3 regions of the Staphylococcus sp. MZ3 genome follow, and region 2 is predicted to be linked to each of the others. Evidence: predicted binding sites of a transcription regulator. Region 2 holds the regulator's gene; each other region holds the start of a gene.
What was found. The regulator LexA, encoded in region 2, represses DNA repair genes until DNA is damaged. The targets are predictions, from matches to a motif close to CGAACATATGTTCG.

Region 1: the regulator LexA is predicted to act here: its motif matches at 1,754-1,767, upstream of KI230_RS10010 (YolD-like family protein).
Region 3: the regulator LexA is predicted to act here: its motif matches at 2,546-2,559, upstream of uvrB (excinuclease ABC subunit UvrB).

What each region holds. Positions count from the first base shown of each region.
Region 1 covers NZ_CP076026.1:2,047,328-2,051,610, forward strand. Annotated here, with positions in the region: gene KI230_RS10000 (aldehyde dehydrogenase) at 1-384, shown strand, start outside; gene pglS (6-phosphogluconolactonase) at 504-1,532, opposite strand; gene KI230_RS10010 (YolD-like family protein) at 1,802-2,203, shown strand; partial or broken gene KI230_RS10015 (transposase) at 2,221-2,429, opposite strand; gene KI230_RS10020 (hypothetical protein) at 2,776-2,949, opposite strand; gene KI230_RS10025 (C45 family autoproteolytic acyltransferase/hydrolase) at 3,400-4,283, shown strand, end outside.
Region 2 covers NZ_CP076026.1:1,363,396-1,367,678, forward strand. Annotated here, with positions in the region: gene rpsN (30S ribosomal protein S14) at 1-69, shown strand, start outside; gene guaC (GMP reductase) at 226-1,203, shown strand; gene KI230_RS06655 (CAP domain-containing protein) at 1,225-2,241, shown strand; gene lexA (transcriptional repressor LexA) at 2,621-3,244, opposite strand; gene sosA (DNA damage-induced cell division inhibitor SosA) at 3,387-3,620, shown strand; gene KI230_RS06670 (DUF896 domain-containing protein) at 3,757-3,996, shown strand; gene tkt (transketolase) at 4,117-4,283, shown strand, end outside.
Region 3 covers NZ_CP076026.1:799,259-803,541, forward strand. Annotated here, with positions in the region: gene KI230_RS03750 (hypothetical protein) at 236-343, shown strand; gene KI230_RS03755 (CHAP domain-containing protein) at 491-1,330, shown strand; gene KI230_RS03760 (YfbR-like 5'-deoxynucleotidase) at 1,504-2,154, shown strand; gene KI230_RS03765 (CsbA family protein) at 2,151-2,387, shown strand; gene uvrB (excinuclease ABC subunit UvrB) at 2,656-4,283, shown strand, end outside.

The DNA.
Region 1 (4,283 bases), 680 kb from region 2:
ATGCAAGAAGAAATTTTTGGTCCTATCTTACCGATTTTAACGTATCAGTCATTGGATGAAGCAATAGCCTTTATTCACCAAAGACCAAAACCTTTGAGTTTATATTTATTTAGCGAAGATGAAAATGCTACACAACGTGTAATAAACGATTTATCATTTGGCGGCGGCGCTATTAATGATACATTGATGCACCTAGCGAATCCTAAATTACCATTTGGTGGTGTTGGCGCCTCAGGTATGGGACGCTATCATGGTAAATATTCATTCGACACTTTTACACATGAAAAAAGCTACATTTTCAAATCTACACGATTAGAATCAGGTGTCCATTTACCACCATATAAAGGTAAATTTAAATACATCAAAGCTTTCTTTAAAAATTAATTTTTGAGACAAAAATAAACCATGCTTCCATAATTTGATGTTCTTGAAAACAATAAATTTCAAGGTATACACAAATTTTTTGGAAACATGGTTTTCTTTTTATCATGATTAATTAAAGATTAAAATATGACACATACACCTTCAGATGCTACACGAGTGTTATCACATAGCGTAATTTTACCTGTTTCTTTATTTCTTTCGAAAACAGTTACAACTGAATCTCCTTGCTCATGAGCACAAACTAAAAGGTCATCTGATGAGGCAATATTAAAATCTCTTGGGAATTGACCACCACTTTCAGTAATTGTTACTAGTTCTAAGTGTTGACCATTATCAAGAACTTTAAAAATTGCAATGCTATCATGCCCTCTATTAGATACATATAAGAATTGTTGATCATGAGATAAACGCACTGCTGCAAGTTTAGTATCTCCATCAAAGTTTTCAGGAATTGTTAAATGACGCTCGAGCTCTTCAAATTTACCGTCATTATATTCTGCAACACTCACAGTATTTGATAATTCGTGTACGACATAAGCAAATTTTCCATTATCATGAAATTCAATATGTCTTGTCCCATCACTATCTTTAAATAAAGATTCTTTATAAAATTCAAACCCGTTGTCATCAAATTTATAAGTAACGATACGATCAGCACCTAAATCTGTTACTGCAACGTACTTACCATCTGGAGTTTGATTAATATAATGTGCGTGTGGATGATCTTGTCTTTCATGTGTACCTGTTGGAAAATCATGTGCAAGTTCTTGAGTTAGACGTATAATTTCACCTGTGTGCGTATTTAATTCATACATACGTATGATGCCAGCACCATATACCGCTTCAAATAAATATCGTTTATCTTCTGAAATCGATACATAACAACCTGTACCAGCTTTTGAAGACAAACATTTATTTAATAAATGCAATTCACCATTGTCATCAATTTTCAAACTTGCAACACCGCATTGTTCTCCTTCTTTGTTGATTCCATATAAAACTTCATTATTACGCACCAAATATGTAGACGCTTCTAATTCAAATCCTGTTTCTAATAAATCAATACGTGACTGATTTTCGTTTAATTCAAAACGATAAATCCCTTTACCATTCTTTTTAGTGTAAGAACCAATATATCCATTTGTCATTACTTTTACCCCTCCATGTTAGTCTTATTTTCATTTTATTAAATTTTAGCTAGAATTAACAATCATTTATCATTTCCTTAAAGCTAAAACTATTTAACTACTTTAAAAGAACTATTTGCTGTGATATGTCATTATTCGATTTTAATTAATCCCTCTTTTTTACTTACACGAGCATTAATTATTAACGCGTTTATGCTTCCACAAAATTTTTGTTGCAAAATAGAACACATGTTCGTATAATGTAATTATCAGATTGGGGTGAATTAAGGATGACAAGTTATGAAGAAGAAACTGATTATCGTAACGTTCCAAGAGAATTACTAGATAACAATATACCTATGGGAAGAGGCATGATTAAATGGGCTCCTTTTGCAACATTACCCGAACAATTCGAAACGATTCAACAATACATTATCGACCAAAACAAAATTACACGTCCTGTATTATCAGATGATCAATTGGCTGAGCTAAACATTCGGCTACACGAGGCGCTACAATATGCCCAACCTGTAGAAGTTAAATTTTATAATAATGGCTTTGTAGATTCAGTACGCTTAACCATTTATCGTATTGATGCTATTAATTATGAAATTGATGGTTATGTTTACAATCAGCAACAACGTCAAAAAATTTCTATCTTTGATATCTTAGATATTGTCTTGTTACCTTAATGCTTTGAACATAATTAAACAGATTGAGTATATGCATATAAGATGATTTTTAACATCATTTTTGGATGATAGGATGTTGCGCCACGATGATGTCTGAATTCATCGAATTCGCTATCAGGTATTGTTTCAACAATTTCATTAACATATCGTGAAATATCATTTTGAGGGATTCTAACAGAAGTTTCTATTGGTAGTGTAGTTGGGTCATGTTATAATTTTTATACATAAGGCACCTCGTTAATTTAGTTTAGTGGTATTTATTAAATTATAAGAAGGGACCCAACACAGAAAATTCATTTTATTGAATTTTACATTTATGTGCAAGTTGGGCAAAGTGTCTTATTTTTTAAAAGTATTTCAAAGTAAAATTACATGTTAATACGTAGTATTAATGGCGAGACTCCTGAGGGAGCAGTGCCAGTCGAAGACCAAGGCTGAGACGGCACCCTAGGAAAGCGAAGCCATTCAATACGAAGTATTGTATAAATAGAGAACAGCAGTAAGATATTTTCTAATTGAAAATTATCTTACTGCTGTTTTTTAGGGATTTATGTCCCAGCCTCTAAATGTTATTAGTTATTTTTACTTTCAATATCAGAAATAATTTCTTTAGTTTTTCTTTCAATATCTTCAAAATCTTTTTTAAAGATATAAGCAAATGCTACTACACCAACACCAGCAACTAATGTTGTAATAGCAACTAAGCTAAATACGAATTTAAACACACATTTAATAAAATTCCACATCTCAATTTCACCTCTGTTAAATTAAATACCTATCTACATTTCATTATACTATCATATATAGAATAATCATTAAATAAATACCCACTTTTACGAAATATATTCATCAAATTATATAGCGAGCAAGCTAATGATTATTTTCAAAAATGCCGAGGAACCTCTGTTTCAACGTGACATGACCTTATATGCTAATGTTAACAATGACTATTATCGTGAATGCTAACTTAAGATTGTTATTTATGATAAGATGATTTTAAGTTTTTAACTTAATATCCCCACCATCTATAAAAATATGTTTTAACTGATTGATAAGTCTTATACACCGAGAAATCACCTCAAACAATTTTATATTTCATTTAGTAAAATATAACTTTATTTAACATGACATTCAATATACATACGATTACTATTTATTTACAATATATTACAACTAAAAAGAAAGGGGCCGATGATATGCAACAAGTGACATCAGATATTATGACTTTTAGAGGTTCACATTTCGAGTTAGGTGTTAAAACTGGTAAATGGCTTCAACAAACACCTCTTCTAAAAAATCGAGAAAAAGAATGGAAAAAACGTGTCCCACGTTTCGATATAGATGTAAATGAAACTTATCAAATATTCCAAACATACGCACCTCAAATATGGGAAGAATTAATGGGACTACAAAGTATACTCAAAATGCCAACACGCCAAATTATTTTAAACTTTGGACATTATCGTTTTACCGATTTAAAAGAAAGTGGTTGCACGGTCTTTCAAGGCAAAGACTTCATGGTTAGAAATTATGATTACCACCCTGCAACTTATGATGGTCGCTACTTACTATATCAACCTACAGATAGCGGTTTAGCTCAAATTGGTCCTGTATCAAGGGTAACTGGAAGAATGGATGGTATGAATGAGTCAGGATTAACTATGGGCTATAACTTTATGCACCGGAAGAAACCAGCAAATGGTTTTGTATGTTATATGATTGGTCGTCTAATTCTTGAAAATTGCCGAAATGTAACAGAAGCAATACAATTATTGAAAGAAATACCACACAGAAGCTCATTTAGCTACATACTGATGGACAAATCATTGAACCATGCAATTGTTGAAGTGACGCCGAGATCAATAGATGTTCGTTATGATAATATATGTACAAATCATTTTGAAATATTAACACATGAAAATCGCAATTATACAAAAGAATCTAAAGAAAGACTGGCGCGTACCATTTCACAAACTAATGATAATTTAGATATGACTACAGCATTTAAGTTATTCAATAATCCTCAGTATGAAATTTACAGTAAACTATTCAAAAGCTGGTCTGGCACCATCCATACATC
Region 2 (4,283 bases):
TCTCGTATTGCGTTTAGAGAACATGCGCACAAAGGACAAATTCCAGGTGTTAAAAAATCAAGTTGGTAAAATCAAATTTCGTACTTTAGCCCATTTACAATATCAATAAAACAATGTACAGTATATACGAATGCTATAAACTGAATGTTTTCTCATATTAATAAGGAAACATTCGGTTTTTAATTTGCATTTAAAAATAATTAGTTTTTAAAGGGGCTATTTAAAGTGAAAATATTTGATTACGAAGATATTCAATTAATACCTAATAAATGCATAGTTGAAAGTAGGTCTGAATGTGATACAACTATCCAATTTGGTCCGAAAAAATTCAAGCTACCTGTAGTTCCTGCAAATATGCAAACAGTTATGAATGAGAAATTAGCGAAATGGTTTGCTGAAAATGATTACTTTTATATCATGCATCGTTTTGATGAAGAAGCAAGAATACCTTTTATAAAACATATGCAAAATTCAGGCTTATTTGCATCTATTTCAGTTGGTGTAAAGAAAGCGGAATTTGATTTTATTGAAAAGTTAGCTCAAGAAAAATTAATCCCCGAATATATTACAATAGATATTGCGCATGGTCACTCAGATTCAGTGATAAACATGATTAAACATATAAAAAAACATATACCTGATAGTTTTGTTATTGCTGGTAATGTTGGTACGCCAGAAGGTGTTAGAGAATTAGAAAATGCTGGTGCTGATGCTACCAAAGTCGGTATAGGTCCTGGTAGAGTTTGTATTACAAAGATTAAAACAGGTTTTGGTACTGGTGGTTGGCAGTTAGCGGCATTAAACATATGTAGTAAAGCAGCTCGTAAACCTTTGATTGCCGATGGTGGTATAAGAACGCATGGCGACATCGCTAAATCAATTAGATTTGGTGCATCAATGGTCATGATTGGTTCATTATTTGCGGCACACGAAGAATCACCTGGTGAAACTGTAGAACTTGATGGTAAACAGTATAAAGAATATTTTGGTAGTGCATCTGAATTTCAAAAAGGCGAACATAAAAATGTAGAAGGTAAAAAAATGTTTGTAGAACATAAGGGTTCATTAATGGATACCTTAAAAGAAATGCAACAAGATTTACAAAGCTCAATTTCATATGCCGGTGGAAAAGACTTGAAATCATTACGTACTGTAGATTATGTTATTGTTAGAAACTCTATTTTCAACGGTGATAGAGATTAATATTTATAGTAGGTGATGTAAATTAAAAAATTCATAGTAACTGTTGTTGCGTTTTTATCAATTATTATCATTGCGCCAATAACAGAATTTAAACCATTCATTCATTTACAAAATGAAGTAAGACAATATATTGACATTCACATCAATAAAGAAACAATTTCTGCGGAAAATAAATTGGATACACCGAAGAAACAACAATTTGCCTTTAATAATATACAAATGAACATGTCGAAATCAGATGTTGAGAAAACATTAAATAAACCAAAAAGAGTGACATTTAATGAATATGGTACGAAGTGGTATACGTATTATGATGACGATTACAATAATTTTATCATGGTAAGCTATATTAAAGATAAAGTAAATGCGTTATATACAAATCAAAATATCATTACTTCAAAATCAAAAATTAAATACAATACACCGAAATCGGTTGTAAGGCAAAGATTAGGCGAACCAGAGGCAGAGATTGTTAAAGCTAGAGTGCGTTACGAACAAAATAATAAAGAATATGATGTTTTCCATAAAAATCACATTTATACGACGGTATTTTATGATAAGCATCGACGTAATAATGTAACAGCTGTTTTACAAGTAAGTGATGCTATGGAAAATAGATTAAAAGAACAATATGGAGCACCTTCGAAATCGCTTGCAGATAGTTTTGAACTACAAAATTTTGATATAGTTAATGCTGAAAGAAAACAAAATCAATTATCTACATTGAAGTATTCTAAACAGAATTCTGAAACTGCTCGTAAGCATAGTAAAGATATGGCCAACAATCATTATTTTGATCATACAAATTTAAAAGGTCAATCACCATTTGATCGATTGAAAAAAGATGGTATTACATTTAACTCAGCCGGAGAGAATTTAGCATATGGTCAAGTTAGTAGTATCTATGCACATCAAGGATTAATGAATTCTATTGGTCACAGAAAAAATATTTTAAATGATACGTTTAAAATATTAGGTGTTGGTGTTGATTTTAATGATGAAAAACAACCTTTTTGGACAGAAAATTATACTGGTTAATGTTTTTGGCATGAGATTAAAGGGTAATGTTTGTCTGTAAGGAAGTAGATAAACATGATGACAACAGATAAACCAAAAGATGCGGATATACTTGAACGCGTCAAAGATATACTTAATAAAAAAGAAAGAAAAAAATAATAATGGCTCGCTCCTGTAAATTATTACGGGGGCGAGTTTTAATTTGTGTAACATTTTGCAGGAATCTGTAATTCAAAATTTATATTAAAGAATGAGATTATCTAACAATTCGCAATTTCTGTTTGAACTGAATTTAGATTAGAATAAATAAAACCTCTTGAAAACGAAACTTTTTCAAGAGGTCCAAAATTTATAAAAATGAGGGTTTAACAATTACGATAATATATAACGGTTTAAAATATTACATTTCGCGGTACAAACCAATTACTTTCCCAATTACAGCAACATTGTCGAGGTAAATTGGCTCCATTGTACTATTTTCAGGTTGTAATCGATAACGATTTTTTTCTTTATAGAAGCGTTTGACAGTTGCTTCATCTTCCTCAGTCATAGCAACAATAATGTCTCCATTTTCTGCTATGGTTTGACTGCGAACAATTACTTTGTCTCCGTCTAATATACCAGCCTCAATCATACTGTCGCCTACGACGTTTAATATGAATATGTCGCTATTATGTGTCGATGTTAAGTGTTCAGGTAATGGAAAATACTCTTCAATATTTTCTACAGCGGTAATAGGAACACCTGCTGTGACTTTACCAATAACTGGCACATGAATCGTTTCTTCCATATTAATATTATCATTTGTTTGATCACTTACAATTTCTATAGCACGTGGTTTCGTTGGATCTCTTCTTATATATCCTTTTTCTTCAAGACGTGAAAGGTGACCATGAACAGTTGAACTGGATGCTAAGCCAACTGCTTCACCAATTTCGCGAACACTAGGCGGATAACCTTTCATTTGAACAACTTGTTTAATATAGTTATATATTTCGCTTTGTCGTTTTGTTAATTCTCTCATATATAGGCACTCCCTAAATTAATTTAAATACAGTATATCATTAATTCACAACCAAAACAAACATTTGTTCGTTAAAATATTGACACAGAACATAAGTTCTGATAAATTACTTATACAAACAAATGTTCTAGGAGTGGAAATGATGTTTTACAATAAATATAAAAACGTATCAACATATATCATCATATTTTTAGTTTCAAGTGCAGCCTTTGCAATATTCTTGTTAAGTGCGAACGTTAGTGCTCACTCGGAACAAGTGTACGAAATGACTGACCATCAAATTAAGAACAATACGATAAATAAAGCATACGAACATAAAGACCCTACAAACAATGGCGAACAAAGAGATGGGAAAGTGTTCGCTTTAATAAATTGATACATTGTCACAACGTTATTTTGCCTATTTTTGCGAAATAGCGTTTTTTTATTACTTTTTTGCTGGTCTTAAATTTGTTATATTTTGTTAAAGTATTATAATGATTGAATAAACAAATTGAAGGTAGGTTTTTTAATTGAGTAATTCTGATTTGAATATCGAAAGAATTAACGAGTTAGCTAAAAAGAAAAAAGAAGTAGGATTAACTCAAGAAGAAGCAAAGGAGCAAACAGCCTTAAGAAAAGCTTATCTTGAGAGTTTTAGAAAAGGGTTTAAACAACAAATTGAAAATACTAAAGTAATTGATCCAGAAGGTAATGATGTAACACCTGAAAAAATTAAAGAGATACAACAAAAAAGAGATAATAAAAATTAAATCACAAATCTGTAAAGAATTTTCTGACATTATAACTTGAAATAAGTATTTTACTTATCTTTTTATTTTAAAATAAGTTATAATGTATTTGATAAAATTGAAGAAGGGAAGATACACAAGATGTTTAATGAAAAAGATCAATTAGCTGTTGATACGCTACGTGCACTAAGTATCGACACAATCGAAAAAGCGAATTCTGGTCATCCAGGATTACCTATGGGAGCTGCCCCAATGGCTTACACTTTGTGGACACGTCATCTGAATTTTAATCCACAATCTAAAGATTA
Region 3 (4,283 bases), 560 kb from region 2:
GTCCCACCCCGGCAAGGTTGACTAGAATTGAAAAAAGCTTGTTACAAGCGTATTTTCGTTCAGTCAACTACTGCCAATATAACTTTGTAGAGCATTGAACATTGATTTATGTCTCAGGCTCTTTGATTTTTTTAAAGGTAGCGAAATAAATTGTAAATTAGATTTTGGAATATGATTTGTTTATGAATATTTAAGTACAATTCGGTAGATAGGGTTAGAATATATTTTTTAAAAGTTGTGTTTGTTAAAACAACATATGCAGTGTGCATTTAGTAATATTACCTATGACGATTTTCAAGGTATTGAATTAATTATTGAAAACGTTCTCAATTACATGGTATGAATACATTTTACACCATGATAAAAGGTTGTATTCTTTTTATATTGTTAACCATTTGATTACATCGTTATAACAATAGCTTTTGACAAAATGTATTGTGCTATAGTATTTGCATACTTAAAATACTAACAGCAAAGGAATGACAGCAAGATGAAAAAATCTCTTACAGTGACGGTTTCGTCAGTGTTAGCTTTTTTAGCTTTAAATAATGCAGCACATGCACAACAACATGGCACACAAGTAAAAACACCTGTTCAACATAATTATGTATCAAATGTTCAAGCACAAACGCAATCACCGACAACTTATACAGTAGTTGCTGGCGATTCATTATATAAGATTGCTTTAGAGCATCACTTAACGTTGAATCAATTATATTCATACAATCCTGGTGTAACACCTTTAATTTTTCCTGGTGACGTGATTTCACTTGTGCCTCAAAATAAAGTGAAACAAACTAAAGCGGTTAAAACACCAGTAAGAAAAGCAAGCCAAGCTAAAAAGGTAGTAAAACAACCTGTACAACAAGCGTCTAAAAAAGTAGTAGTTAAGCAAGCACCTAAGCAAGCAGTAGCTAAGACAGTTAATGTAGCATATAAACCTGCTCAAGTACAAAAATCAGTACCAACTGTACCTGTTGCACATAACTACAATAAATCAGTTGCTAACAGAGGAAACTTATATGCTTATGGAAACTGCACATATTATGCTTTCGATCGTCGTGCACAATTAGGTAGAAGTATAGGAAGTTTATGGGGCAATGCAAATAACTGGAATTACGCAGCAAAAGTTGCAGGATTTAAAGTAGATAAAACACCAGAAGTTGGCGCTATTTTCCAAACAGCTGCTGGCCCATATGGACATGTTGGTGTTGTTGAATCTGTAAACCCTAATGGAACAATTACTGTTTCGGAAATGAACTATGCTGGATTTAATGTTAAATCTTCAAGAACAATTTTAAATCCAGGAAAATATAATTACATCCACTAAGTAATATATCAAGACAAGACTATCCTCTTAGCCTGTTTAAGTAACAGGTTGAGAGGATTTTTTGGTATCATTTAATCAGAGTTATATAAAGAAGATATTTAAATGATATTTAATTGATTGATATGTAAAAAGAAAGTATAATTTATGATTAATTAATGGAGGAGGTAATTGAAATGGGTGTACATCAATATTTTAAAAGATTATCAGATATGGAAAGACTTATAAGATTACCTGGAAAATTTAAATATTTTGAACACAATGTTGCAGCACACTCCTTTAAAGTAACTAAAATTGCTCAATATCTAGCAACAGTTGAAGAATATCATGGACGAAAGATTAATTGGAAAAGCTTATATGAAAAAGCATTAAATCATGATTTCGCCGAAGTGTTTACTGGTGATATAAAAACACCTGTTAAATATGCGAGTAGTGAATTAAAAAAATTATTTTCGCAAGTTGAAGAAGAAATGGTAGAGACCTTTATTGAAGAAGAAATTCCATTACAATATAGAGATGTTTATAAGCAACGACTGCAAGAAGGTAAAGATGATTCATTAGAAGGCCAAATACTTTCAGTTGCTGATAAAATTGATTTGCTTTATGAAACATTTGGAGAAATACAAAAACGTAATCCCGAAGAATTATTTTTCGAAATTTATGAAATGAGTCTAGAAACAATTATTCAATTTGACCATTTAGCATCTGTACAAGATTTTATTAATAATATCATTCCAGAAATGTTGACTGAAAACTTTATACCTAGAACAGAATTAAGAGAAACAACCATGAACATTTTAAATAAAAGAAAAGAGGAAAATGAATGATATGGTATTTTAGCGCAGCATTCTTTCCATGTGTCTTGGTAGTAATATTTAGTGTAATAACAAGAAGTAAATGGGTCGGTACTATTCTGACATTAATTTTAATTGGTGCCTCAATCTATAAAGAGTATTTCCATAACGAGTGGATTATTTTTATTGATGTAGTGTCATTATTAGCTGGTTATTTAATTATAGATCAACTCGAATTTCATAAACATCAAGATGAAGATCGCTAAGATTAACTTTAAAATAATGTTTCAAACAAATTTGTTGAAACAAAATGATGATTAATATAATGTGTATTTACATACTAAAAATAACAAGATAAACGATTTGATTTAAGGCAAGCATAGTTAGCACAACTATGTTTGTTTTTCTTTGTTCGACATTTTTACGAACAAACGTTTGCTTTTTGTGTGACTACTTTGCTAAAATATGTAATGAGAAAGCAAAGAGTTGAGCGGAAATATAAATAATACGTTGAAAGAGGAGGCATATGTGACAATGGTTGAACATTATCCTTTTAAAATACATTCTGATTTTGAGCCTCAAGGTGACCAACCGCAAGCAATTAAAGAAATCGTGGAAGGTATTAAAGCGGGGAAAAGACATCAAACTTTATTAGGTGCTACTGGCACAGGGAAAACATTTACGATGAGTAATGTTATTAAAGAAGTTGGGAAACCAACGTTAATTATCGCGCATAACAAAACATTAGCAGGACAATTATATAGTGAGTTTAAAGAATTTTTTCCTGAAAACAGGGTGGAATACTTTGTAAGTTACTATGATTATTATCAACCAGAGGCATACGTACCGTCTACTGACACTTTTATTGAAAAAGATGCCTCAATCAATGATGAAATTGATCAACTACGACATTCTGCTACAAGTGCATTATTTGAACGCGATGATGTAATTATTATTGCTAGTGTAAGTTGTATATATGGTTTAGGTAATCCTGAAGAATATAAAGATTTAGTAGTAAGTGTTCGAGTTGGTATGGAAATGGATAGAAGTGAATTACTTAGAAAACTTGTAGATGTGCAATATACACGAAATGACATCGATTTCCAACGAGGAACGTTTCGAGTGCGTGGTGATGTAGTTGAAATATTCCCAGCCTCTAAAGAAGAACTTTGTATAAGGGTTGAGTTTTTCGGCGATGAGATTGACCGTATCCGAGAAGTTAACTACCTAACAGGTGAAGTGTTGAAAGAAAGAGAACATTTTGCGATATTCCCAGCTTCTCACTTCGTAACACGTGAAGAAAAGTTGAAAGTTGCGATTGAACGTATTGAAAAAGAATTGGAAGAACGATTGAAAGAATTACGAGATGAGAATAAATTACTAGAAGCGCAAAGGTTAGAACAGCGTACCAACTATGATTTAGAAATGATGCGAGAGATGGGATTCTGTTCAGGAATTGAAAACTATTCCGTACATTTAACTTTGCGACCACTGGGTTCGACACCGTATACTTTATTGGATTACTTTGGCGATGATTGGTTAGTAATGATTGATGAATCACATGTGACATTACCACAAGTTCGAGGCATGTATAACGGAGACAGAGCGCGTAAACAAGTTTTGGTGGATCATGGATTTAGATTACCGAGTGCATTAGATAACCGTCCACTTAAATTTGAAGAATTTGAAGAAAAGACAAAACAACTTGTGTATGTATCTGCAACGCCTGGACCATACGAAATTGAACATACGGATAAGATGGTTGAACAAATTATTCGTCCTACTGGTTTACTGGATCCTAAGATTGAGGTTAGACCTACTGAAAATCAAATTGACGATTTATTAAGTGAAATTCAAACAAGGGTTGAGCGTAATGAACGCGTACTTGTTACAACGCTCACTAAAAAGATGAGTGAAGATTTAACCACATACATGAAAGAAGCGGGTATTAAAGTTAATTATCTGCATTCAGAAATCAAGACATTAGAACGAATCGAAATAATTAGAGACTTACGAATGGGTACATATGATGTTATCGTAGGTATTAATTTATTAAGAGAGGGTATTGATATACCAGAAGTTTCTCTAGTTGTCATATTAGATGCAGATAAAGAAGGATTTTTACGTTCTAACCGCTCATTAATTCAAACAATAGGTAGAGC